DNA from 2 places in the Flavonifractor sp. DFI.6.63 genome. Region 1 is predicted to be linked to the other one. Evidence: predicted binding sites of a transcription regulator. Region 1 holds the regulator's gene; the other holds the start of a gene.
What was found. Region 1 encodes HrcA, which represses chaperone genes, less so after heat shock. Its sites were predicted from a motif close to TGTTAGCACTCNNNNNNNNNGAGTGCTAACA; they were not measured.
Positions count from the first base shown of each region.

Region 2: a site for HrcA is predicted at 3,104-3,134, ahead of NE547_RS04315 (Hsp20/alpha crystallin family protein). Genes of this name have one in related genera too.

Region 1 is NZ_JANGBE010000004.1:17,643-23,593, reverse strand. Features, by position in the region: gene dnaJ (molecular chaperone DnaJ) at 1-929, opposite strand, end outside; gene dnaK (molecular chaperone DnaK) at 1,026-2,888, opposite strand; gene grpE (nucleotide exchange factor GrpE) at 3,011-3,562, opposite strand; gene hrcA (heat-inducible transcriptional repressor HrcA) at 3,576-4,628, opposite strand; gene NE547_RS02845 (GNAT family N-acetyltransferase) at 4,854-5,312, shown strand; gene NE547_RS02840 (S66 peptidase family protein) at 5,309-5,951, shown strand, end outside.
Region 2 is NZ_JANGBE010000005.1:116,747-122,697, reverse strand. Features, by position in the region: gene NE547_RS04330 (pyridoxal phosphate-dependent aminotransferase) at 1-1,015, opposite strand, end outside; gene NE547_RS04325 (hotdog fold domain-containing protein) at 1,180-1,581, shown strand; gene NE547_RS04320 (MATE family efflux transporter) at 1,642-3,027, opposite strand; gene NE547_RS04315 (Hsp20/alpha crystallin family protein) at 3,331-3,759, shown strand; gene clpB (ATP-dependent chaperone ClpB) at 3,872-5,951, shown strand, end outside.

The DNA.
Region 1 (5,951 bases):
CTCCACTTGACCTTGCCGTCGATGGTGGGCAGCTCCAGCTCTGCGCCCAAGGTGGCCTGGAGGAAGGAGACCGGCTGGTCCAGATAGACTGAGGTGCCGTCCCGCTTGAACAGGGGATGGGGACGCACGGTGACGCCGATGAGCAGGTCGCCCGCCGGACCGCCGTTTTTGCCCGCGCCGCCCTGGCCGCGCAGGGAGACCGCCTGGCCGTTATCGATGCCCGCGGGGATGTTGACGGTGATCTTCCGCTGCCGCCGCACACTCCCGCTGCCGCCGCAGGATTTGCAGGGAGAGTGGATGAGCTTGCCCGTGCCGCCGCACTTGGGGCAGGTGGCGGTGGTGGCGAAGGTAAAGGCCCCCCCGCCCCGCTGAATGCGCACGGTGCCGGCGCCGCGGCAGTCGGGGCAGATCTCTGCGGTGGTACCCGGCTCACAGCCGCTGCCCCTGCAGGCGTCGCAGGACTCGGTGCGGTTCAGGACGATCTCCTTCTCGCAGCCGAACGCGGCCTCCTCAAAGGAAATCGTCACCGAGGAGCGCAGGTTGTCGCCCTTCATGGGGCCGCTGCGGGCGCGGCCCGAGCCGCTGCCGCCGCCGAAGCCGCCGCCGAAGAAGGAGCCGAACAGATCGCCCAGGTCGAAGTCCCCGAAATCCGCGCCGGTAAAGCCGCCGCCGAAGCCGCCGCCCGCGCCGAAGTTGGGGTCCACCCCCGCATGGCCGAACTGGTCGTACTTGGCGCGTTTCTCCTTGTCGGAGAGGATCTCGTAGGCCTCGTTGACCTCTTTGAACTTGGCCTCGGCGGCCTTATCGCCGGGGTTCAGGTCCGGGTGGTACTGTTTGGCCAGCTTCCGGTAGGCCTTCTTGATCTCGTCGTCCGTGGCGCCCTTGGACACGCCGAGGACCTCGTAATAGTCTCTTTTTTGTTCAGGCATTGGTGTTCACCTCTTTACGCGGAAAGCGGCGGGGGCAAGCCCCCGCCCTACGTTTTGGTAGGGGGGCGATCTCCGCCCCGCCGCTTTTCGGATTCGTTACTTATTGTCGTCGTCCACGACCTCGTAGTCGGCGTCCACCACATTGGGGTCGGTATTGCTGCCGCCCGGAGCGCCGCCGGCAAAATTGGCGCCGCCCATGTCAGGGCCTGCCTGGCCGCCCTGAGGATTGGCCTGCTGGTACATCTTTTCCGCGATGGGATAGAAAGCCTTGCTGGCCTCCTCAGTGGCGGCCTTGATCGCCTCCACGTCGGTGCCCTTCATGGCGTCCTTCAGCTTGGTCAGCGCAGCCTCCACCGTGGCCTTGTCGCCGGCGTCGATCTTGTCCTTGGCGTCCTCCAGAGCCTTTTCGGTCTGGTAGATCACCTGGTCGGCCTGATTGCGGACGTCGATCTCTTCCTTCTTCTTGGCGTCCTCGGCGGCAAACTGCTCGGCCTCCTTGACGGCCTTGTCAATGTCCTCCTTGGACATGTTGGTGGAGGAGGTGATGGTGATGTGCTGCTCCTTGCCGGTGCCCAGATCCTTGGCGGATACGTTGACGATGCCGTTGGCGTCGATGTCGAAGGTGACCTCGATCTGAGGCACGCCGCGGCGGGCGGGGGCGATGCCGTCCAGGTTGAAGCGGCCCAGGGTCTTGTTGTACTGGGCCATCTCACGCTCGCCCTGGAGCACGTGGACCTCAACGGAGGTCTGGTTGTCGGCGGCGGTCGTGAACACCTGGCTCTTTTTGGCCGGGATGGTGGTGTTGCGCTCGATGAGCTTGGTCATCACGCCGCCCATGGTCTCGATGCCCAGGGACAGGGGGGTAACGTCCAGCAGCAGCAGGCCCTTCACGTCGCCCACCAGAACGCCGCCCTGCAGGGCCGCGCCGATGGCCACGCACTCGTCGGGGTTGATGCCCTTGAAGCCCTCTTTGCCGGTGAGCTTCTTGACCATGTCCTGAACCGCGGGGATACGGCTGGAGCCGCCCACCAGCAGGACCTTGGCCAGCTCGCCCGAGGAGAGGCCGGCGTCGCTCATCGCCTGCTTGACAGGGCCGGCGGTCGCCTCCACCAGATGGGCGGTCAGCTGGTCGAACTTGGCCCGGGTCAGGGTCAGGTCCAGGTGCTTGGGCCCGGTGGCGTCGGCGGTGATATAAGGCAGATTGATATTGGTGGAGGTGACGCCGGAAAGCTCGATCTTGGCCTTCTCGGCGGCCTCCTTCAGGCGCTGCATGGCCACCTTGTCGCCGCTCAGGTCGATGCCGGTGTCCTTCTTAAACTCGGCGGCCATCCAATCCATGACGCACTTGTCAAAGTCGTCGCCGCCCAGGCGGTTGTTGCCCGCGGTGGCCAGCACCTCGATCACGCCGTCGCCGACCTCCAGCACAGACACGTCGAAGGTGCCGCCGCCCAGGTCGTAGACCATGATCTTCTGGTCGGAGTCCTTGTCCACGCCGTAAGCCAGGGCTGCGGCGGTGGGCTCGTTGATGATACGCTTGACATCCAGGCCCGCGATGCGTCCGGCGTCCTTGGTGGCCTGGCGCTGGGCGTCGGTAAAGTAGGCGGGCACGGTGATGACGGCTTCCGTGACGCTCTGGCCCAGATAGGCCTCGGCGTCCGCCTTGAGCTTGCCCAGCACCATGGCGGAGATCTCCTGGGGCGTATAATTCTTGCCGTCGATGGTCACCTTGTAGTTGGAGCCCATCTCACGCTTGATGGAAGAGATGGTCCGGTCGGGGTTGGTGATGGCCTGGCGCTTTGCCACCTGACCCACCATACGCTCGCCGTCCTTGGAGAAGGCCACCACGGACGGGGTGGTGCGGTTGCCCTCCGCGTTGGGGATGACAACGGCCTCGCCGCCCTCCATGACGGCGACGCAGGAGTTGGTCGTACCGAGATCGATACCGATGATTTTAGACATAATTCCGTTCCTCCAATATTTATCAGGGTTTTGTTTTAACAAAAGAAATCCGGGGCGCGGACGGGGCGCTTGGGCGTCCTGCTGCGCGCCCTCCGCGACGGGCGGCTGCTCCGCGCTTCGGGCTAGTTGGCGACCTTCACCATGGCAAAGCGGATGACCTTGTCGCCGGAGCGGAAGCCCGCCTGGAACACGTCCACGATGGTATTTTCTCCGGCTGCCTCGTCCTCCACATGCATCACGGCGTTGTGAAGATTGGGGTCGAAGGCCTCGCCCAGGGCGGGGATCTCCTCGATACCCAGCTTGGAGAGGACTTCCCGCAGCTGGGCCATGGTCATCTCCACGCCCTTCTTGTAGGCCTCGTCGCTGGTCTCCTGCTTGAGCGCCCGCTCCAGATTATCGTATACCGGCAGAAAAGCCGCGGCCGTCTCCGCCTTGGAGTCCGCCCAGGCGGATTCCTTTTCCTTCTGGCTGCGGCGGCGGTAATTATCGTACTCGGCGGCCAGGCGGAGAAATTTATCCTCCTGATCGGCCAGACTGTTTTTCAGGGTCTCCAGCTCCTCCAGCAGGGGATCGGGGACGTCCGTTCCGGCATCCGGCGCGGCGGCTCCGGGCGTTTCCGGCGCAGGCGGCTCCTGCTCCAATTCGTCCTTGGGCATTTCGTTCTTCTCGCGCATAAGAGGTCATCTCCTATTTCTTATCGTCTGTGCCGCCGGGCAGCTCCCCCCGGCCGAACAGCCGGGAGAGCCCTTCCGCCAGATAGGAAAGCCGGGCGGTGATCTTGGCGTAATCCATACGGGTGGGGCCCACCACGCCGATAACGCCCCGCATGCCGTCCCCAATGTCATAGCTGGCCACCACCACGCTGGAATCCTTCAGCGCGTCGGCTACGTTTTCCGGGCCGATCAGGATATCCATGGGGTTGTCCTTGGGAATGGGGAAGTGGGCGGGGTCGTTTTCGTCGGACAGGTAGCTCATCAGCGGCTGGGCCCGGTCCAGACTGCGGTACTCCGGCAGCTCCAGCAGATGGGTGATGCCCGAGGTGTGTACGGTGCGCTGTTCCAGCGCCTCCAGCACCTCAATGGCAAAGGAGACCACCAGACTGATCAGGCCGTAAGCCTCGCCGGCGGCATGCTGGGCCACCCGCATCAGCTCCGGGGTGATCTCCTCCAGGGACAGGCCCGTGAAGGTCGTATTCAAAAGGGTATTGAGCATCTGCAATTGGGCCTCGGTCAAGTCCGAGGGCAGGCGCATGAGCCGGTTGCGCACGATATTCGTATCGGTCATCACCACGATGATAAAGGCATTGCGCTCCACCATCAGCAGGTCAAAGCGGCGGATGGTCACCCGGCCGGAGCCGGAGGAGAGGGCGAAAGCGGGATAATTGGTCAACTGGGACACCACGCGGCCCGCCTCGGTGAGCACCCGGTCCAGCTCCCGCATCTTCATGCGCAGGGCCTGGTTGATGCGCTGCGTCTCCTGGATGGAGAGCTTATGTTCTTCCATCAGCTCGTTGACGTACAGCCGGTACCCCAGGGGAGAGGGCACACGCCCGGCGGAGGTATGGGGTTTTTCCAAAAGCCCCATGGACTCCAGGTCGGCCATCTCGTTGCGGATGGTGGCAGAGGAGACCTCTATGCCGATATTTGCGGCGACGGCCTTGGAACCCACCGGTTCCGCCGTCTCGATGTAGCTTTCGATGATGGCGCGCAGGATCCGCTTTTTTCGTTCCGTCAAATCCATTTGCGCCGCCTCCCGTATGATTTTAGCACTCAACATCTCTGAGTGCTAAAGATAATGTACCACCGTCCCCCCGAAAAGTCAATAGGCCGGATGTAAATTAAATATGAACGGGGCGGGCGGGCCGGGAAAACGCACCTGAGTCGCGGGAATGCGAAAGCAGGAGAGATTGACGGCACGGGGGAACCTATGGTATGCTAAACGAAGAATAAAGGAGGGCTGACCGACGTGGATGCCTTTGCGATCATCGACTATGATCCCCGCTATCAACACGAGCTGGAAGAGATCTCCCTGCCCTGGCTGCTGGAGCACGACCTGCTGGAGCCGGTGGACCTGGAGATGCTGGCCGCGCCGGAGCGCTTCCTGGCGGACGGCGGACGGGTGCTGCTGGCCCGGTGGGGGGAGCAGATTGTGGGTATGGTGATGCTGGAACTCCAGGGGGAGGGCGTGTGCGAGGCCCTCAAGCTTGGGGTGCGGGAGGAATTCCGCGGAAAAGGCGTCGGCCGCGCGCTGATGGAAGCGGTCATCCAGGCCGCCCGGGACGCGGGGCAGCGCCGGATGGTGCTCACCTCCAACCATAAGCTCAAGGACGCGCTCAGGCTCTATGAGGACTTCGGCTTTCAATACGTGGAGTATTCGGACAAGTGGTTCCAGCTCTCCGACGTCCGGATGGAGCTGGAATTATGAAGCGGCCCGTGCGGCTGAAGGCCGGGGATACGGTGGCGGTGGTCAGCCTGTCCTGGGGCGGCCTGGGGGAGGCGGAGCTGCTCCACCGGTATTTGATTGCAAAGCGGCGGCTGGAAGAGGACTTCGGCCTGCGCGTGCGTCCCATGCCCCACGCGCTGAAGGGTGCGGCCTTTGTCCACGCGCATCCGGAGCTGCGGGCCCGGGACCTGATGGACGCCTTTCGGGATGACTCCATCGCCGCTATTTTCTCCGCCATCGGCGGGGACGATACCATCCGGCTGCTGCCTTATATCGACTATGCGGTGATTTCCGCCCATCCCAAGATTTTTATGGGCTATTCCGATACCACCATCAACCATTTTATGATGCTTAAGGCAGGCGTGACCTCCTTTTACGGTCCTTCCGTCCTGTGCGAATTCGGGGAGTACGGGGCCATGTTCGATTATACCGCCCAAGCGGTGCGGGATGTGCTTTTTGGGGATACGGCGGGTTACCAGATCAAGCCCAGCCCCCTCTGGAGCGATACCTTTGTGCCCTGGGCGGAGGAGAATATGGACCGGCGGAAGATCCTGCGGCCGGACGTGCACGGCTACGAGCTGCTTCAGGGGCGCGGTACGGTGCGCGGTCCTCTGTTGGGCG
Region 2 (5,951 bases), on a different contig from region 1:
CCGGGGCCTGGAAGATCAAATAGAAGGTGCCGTCCGGCTTGACGCAGGTATACCCCATCTCCGTCAGCCCGCGGTAGAGCCGGTTGCGGTTGGTCTCATAGACGCTCAGATCGGCGGTCAGGCCGTCACAGGCGGCCGCCACATGCTGGAACAGGCTGGGCGCGTTGATGTACCCAATGCCCCGCCCGGCGCCGGCCACGGCGGCGTACACGCGGGCCCAGTCCTCCACGCTCTGGGGCACCAGCACATAGCCGATGCGTTCGCCGGGCAGGGAGAGGCACTTGCTGTAGGAGTAGCACACCAGAGTGTTCTCATAATAGGCGGGCAGCCAGGGTACCTCCACCCCGTCGTAGACCACCTCCCGGTAGGGTTCGTCGGAGATCAGGTAAATGGGATTTCCAAACTCGCTGCTTTTGCGGTGCAGCAGATCAGCCAGCCCCCGGATGGTGGCGGCGGGATAGACCACGCCCGCGGGGTTATTGGGCGAATTGATCAGGATGCCTTTCGTATTGGGCCCGATGGCGGCCTCGATGGCGGCCAGGTCCAGATCAAAGGTGCCGGGCGCGGCGGGAACCTCCACCGCTTTCGCCCCGGCGCTCTCGATGAATACCCGGTATTCGGTGAAATAAGGCACGATGACGATAAACTCATCCCCCGGCGTATGCAGGCCGAACAGGCAGCAGCACAGGGCGGCGGCGGCGCCCACGGTCAGATACAGCTCGTCCCCCGTGCAGAACACCCCGAAGCGGTGGGTCAGCGAGGCGGCGATCGCGTCCCGGCAGCCCTGGTCGCCAGGGGCGCTGGTATAGGCGTGGACACTGTCGTGCAACGGCCCGTCCAACACGGCCCGGATGGTGTCGTTCACCTTGGCCGGGGGCGGCACGCTGGGGTTGCCCAGGGAAAAGTCCAATACGTTCCCCGCGCCCACGACCTTGGCCCGGCGCTTTCCATGCTCGAAGATCTCCCGCATGATGTTGCGGTTCATCCCCAGCTTTACCATATGTTCCGAAACCATACTTTAAGCTCCCTTGCTTCTCTTTCCCCTCAGGCGCTTTTGCGCTTTAAAGCGGATAAGCGCATTGTAGCACGAATTTCCCCGGTTGACAACCCCTTCGGAAAGACGTAGAATAGGGAAGGCAAGAATTCCTGCAAAAAATATTTTAGTAGGAGTGGATCGACATGGATGAGAAGAAATACACCTCTATGATTCGTCTGCGCATGTCTGCAAAGGACGCCCACTACGGCGGCAATCTGGTGGACGGTGCCCACATGGTGCACCTGTTCGGCGATGTAGCCACCGAGCTGCTGATCAAGTGCGACGGCGACGAGGGCCTGTTCTGCGCATATAACAACATCGAGTTCAAGGCGCCCGTGTATGCCGGTGATTTTATCGAGGCCTACGGCGAGATCACCCACATCGGCAATACCTCCCGCAAGATGAAGTTCGAGGCCCGCAAGGTGGCCGTTCCCCGCCCCGACATCAGCGACTCCGCCGCCGATTTCCTGGACGAGCCCATCGTAGTGGCCATTGCTGAGGGCACCTGCGTAACGCCCAAGAAGTGCCAGCGGAAAGAACCCTGATCCCTGTTACATCCATTGGAAAGCGGCCCGGCGCTGATGCGCCGGGCCGCTTGTCTCATTTCAGGGCCGGGGCGCCGGGTCTGCCCCGGCTTCACGGACGCGCCGCTCCAGCACCTTGGGGATGATGCGCAGGAACAGGCAGGTGGTGACGCTCGCGGCCACAGCGTCGGCAATGGGCTCGGACAGGAAGGTCGCTTCCGCCGAAAACAGGGCGGGCAGCAGCAGCAGCCCCGCCAGGAAGACCGACTTGCGGAACAGGGAGCAGAACAGGGCCAGCCGTACCTGGCCCAGAGCGGTGGTCTCATCCACCAGAGGATACTGGACGGCCAGCGGGATGATCATGGCGGTGAACATCTTGATATACCGCACCGAGCGTTCGATCAGCTCCGGGCTTTGGGTAAACAGCCGGACAAAATACGGGGACAGCGTGTGGGTCACAAGCGTCATCCCCACACAGAATGCCAGGCACAGCCCCACGATCGACTTCATTGCCTGCCGGATCCGGTCGGCTCTGGCCGCGCCGTAGTTGAAGCTGATCACCGGCTGGGTGCCCAGGGTCAGGCCGCCCATGGGCATGGTGATGAGCAGCAGATAGCTCTGCACGATGGTGGCGCAGGTAATAAGGGCGTCCCCCAGCTCGGCCCCGCCGTAGCGCTGGAGCACCGTATTCAGGACGATGAGCAGGATGCTGTCGGTGGCGATGATGAGGAAGGGCGACAATCCGAACGCCAGCACACGCAGCATGATGGACCGGGAAAAGCCCCCCCAGCGCAGGGGGACGGGCATCTTCGGCCGCAGCAGGGCGGTCAGCACGAAACCGCAGGAGGCCATCTGGGAGAGCACCGTGGCCAGGGCCGCACCGGCCACGCCCAAATCCAGTCCAAACATAAAGAGCGGGTCCAGTACGATATTGAGCACCGCCCCCAGCACCACTGTGGCCATCCCAAGACCGGAGAACCCCTGGGCGATGAGGAAGCTGTTCATCCCCGCCGCCATCAGGGCAAAAAAGGTGCCTGCGGTGTAGATCGTCAGATAGGTGTCCGCATAGCCGAAGGTATCCGCGCTGGCCCCGAACCACAGCAGCAGCTGCTCCTTGCTCAGCAGGAACAGGGCCGTGAGGGCGCCGGAGAGCGCCAGAAGCATCAAAAAGCAGTTGGACAGGACCCGCCCCGCCTGTTTGGGATTGCCCTCCCCCATACGCATGGCCAGAATGGGCGCGCCTCCCAGCCCCACCAGGGTGGCAAAGGAGGAGAGCAGGGTCACGATGGGGCCGCATACCCCCACGCCTGCCAGGGCCAGGTCCCCGATGACCGGGAGATTGCCGATGTAGATCCGGTCCACGATGCTGTAAAGCACGCTGACCAGCTGGGCCAGCATGGTTGGAATGGCCAGCCGGCACACCAGCGGGAACACAGGATCACGGCCCAGGTCATTGGTTCGTTTCATCGCATGATTCGCCACCTTTTGTACGCAGTCCAGCCGATTATACCCCTTTTCCTTCGCCGCGTAAAGGGCGTCTTTCCGTTAGCACTCTTCAACTACGAGTGCTAATGTTTACAATTTGGCCACAATTACGTGTATATTTGTTCACAAAACGGCCCTATACTAAACATCAGAAAAAGAGATTCAGCGGGCCGTATGGCCCCGGAAAGAGGTTGAACGCCATGCTTTTGTTTCGTGTTTAGCACTTGATTCAATTATTTGCTAATCTATTTTCCCAACAAATCAACTGGAAAAGGAGAGTTTTTTATGTTTGGTATGCTTCCTTTCGAACGCAGCGACGACAATCTGTTTGACACCTTTGATAACTTCACCCGCAATTTCTTCCGCAGCAGCAATGCCAGTCTGCCCGCCTTCCGCACCGACATCCGCGACGACGGCGACAAATTCGTCCTGGAGGCGGAGCTGCCCGGCTTTGAGAAGGAGGATATCTCCCTGGACGTGAAGGACGGTATCCTGACCATCACCGCCGCCCATCAGGAGCACAGCGACCAGAAGGACGGCAAGGGCAGCTACATCCGCCGGGAGCGCCGGTACGGCTGCTTCACCCGTTCCTTCGATATCACCGGCATCGATGAGACCGCCATCACCGCCGCCTATAAAAGCGGCATTCTGGAGCTGACCCTGCCCAAGACGGTTCCCGCCGTGCCGGAAAGCCGCCGGATCGCCATCGAGTAACCTGTTGCGCGCTATCCCCAACCGGAACCTTACGGAAACGGGGCGCCGGCGGGGGGCCGGCGCCCCGTTTCCGGTTTTTTCAATTTCGTTTTTCGAAAGGACGTGACGCGATATGAACGCGCAGAACTATACCCAAAAATCCCTGGAGGCCGTACAGAACGCCCAGGCTCTGACCACCGAATACGGCAACCAGCAGATCGAGCAGGCGCATCTTCTGCTCGCGCTGCTCGCCGATGAGGGCGGCCTGATCCCGCAGCTGCTGGGCAATCTGGGCCTCACGGTCCCCTCCCTCACCGCCGCGGTCAAAGCGGAGGTGGAAAAACTGCCCCGGGTCTCCGGTTCCGGCCGGGAGCAGGGCAAGCTCTACGTCTCCGCCGGGGTCGACAAAGCTTTGAGCACGGCCGAGTCCATCGCCGCCGGCATGAAGGATGAATACGTCTCGGTGGAGCATTTGCTGCTGGCGCTGGTCGATACCGCCGACCGGGCGCTCAAGGAGCTCTTCCGCACCTATAACGTCACCCGGGAGGGCGTCCTTCAGGCGCTGACCAATGTCCGGGGCAACCAGCGGGTCACTTCCGACCATCCGGAGGAGACCTATGACGCGCTGAAAAAGTACGGTTCCGACCTGGTGGAGCGGGCCCGGAGCAGCAAGCTGGACCCGGTCATCGGCCGGGACGACGAGATCCGTAACGTCATCCGCATCCTCTCCCGCAAGAGCAAGAACAACCCCGTGCTCATCGGCGAGCCCGGCGTCGGCAAGACCGCCATCGCCGAAGGGCTGGCCCAGCGCATCGTGAAGGGCGACGTGCCCGCTTCTTTGAAGGACAAGACCATCTTTGCCCTGGATATGGGCTCCCTGATTGCGGGCGCCAAGTACCGGGGCGAGTTTGAAGAGCGCCTGAAGGCCGTTTTGAACGAGGTCAAAAAATCGGAAGGCCGCATCGTCCTGTTCATCGACGAGCTGCACACCATCGTGGGGGCCGGCAAGACCGAGGGCGCCATGGACGCGGGCAATCTGCTCAAGCCCATGCTGGCCCGGGGCGAGCTGCACTGCATCGGCGCCACCACCCTCAACGAATACCGCCAGTATATCGAGAAGGACGCGGCGCTGGAGCGGCGCTTCCAGCCCGTCCTGGTGAACGAGCCCACGGTGGAGGACACCATCGCCATCCTCCGCGGCCTGAAGGAGCGCTACGAGGTCTATCACGGCGTGAAGATCCAGGACGGCGCCATCATCGCCGCCGCCACCCTCTCCAACCGCTATATCACCGACCGCTTCCTGCCCGATAAGGCCATTGACCTGATCGATGAGGCCTGCGCCATGATCCGCACCGAAATTGACTCCATGCCCACCGAGCTGGACGTGATCCAGCGGAAGATCATCCAGCACGAAATCGAAGAGGCCGCCCTGAAAAAAGAGGATGATACCCTGTCCCAGGAGCATCTGTCCGAGATCCGGAAGGAGCTGGCCGAACTGCGGGACGAGTTCAACGCCAAGAAGGCCCAGTGGGAAAACGAAAAAAACGCCATCGGCAAGGTCCAGAAGCTCCGCGAGGAGCTGGAGGCCGCCAACGCCGCGCTGGAGAAGGCCCAGCGGGAGTACGACCTGAACCGGGCCGCGGAGCTGCAGTACGGCAGGATTCCCGAGCTGAAAAAGCAGCTGGAGGCCGAAGAGGCCATCGCCAACGAGGGCAGAGCCCGCTCCCTGCTGCGGGATAAGGTCACGGAGGAAGAGATCGCCCGCATCATCGAGCGCTGGACCGGCATCCCGGTGGCCAAGCTGATGGAGGGCGAGCGGGAGAAGCTGCTCCACCTGGAGGACATCCTCCACCGGCGGGTCGTGGGTCAGGACGAGGCCGTGCGCCTGGTCAGCGAGGCCATCCTCCGCTCCCGGGCGGGGATCGCCGACCCGGACCGCCCCATCGGCTCCTTCCTGTTCCTGGGCCCTACCGGCGTAGGCAAGACGGAACTGGCCAAGGCTCTGGCCGAAGCTCTGTTCGACAGTGAGAAGAACCTGGTGCGCATCGACATGAGCGAATATATGGAGAAGTTCAGCGTCTCCCGGCTCATTGGCGCCCCTCCGGGATACGTGGGCTACGAGGAGGGCGGCCAGCTCACCGAGGCGGTGCGCCGCCATCCCTATTCCGTGGTGCTGTTCGACGAAGTGGAGAAGGCCCACCCCGACGTGTTCA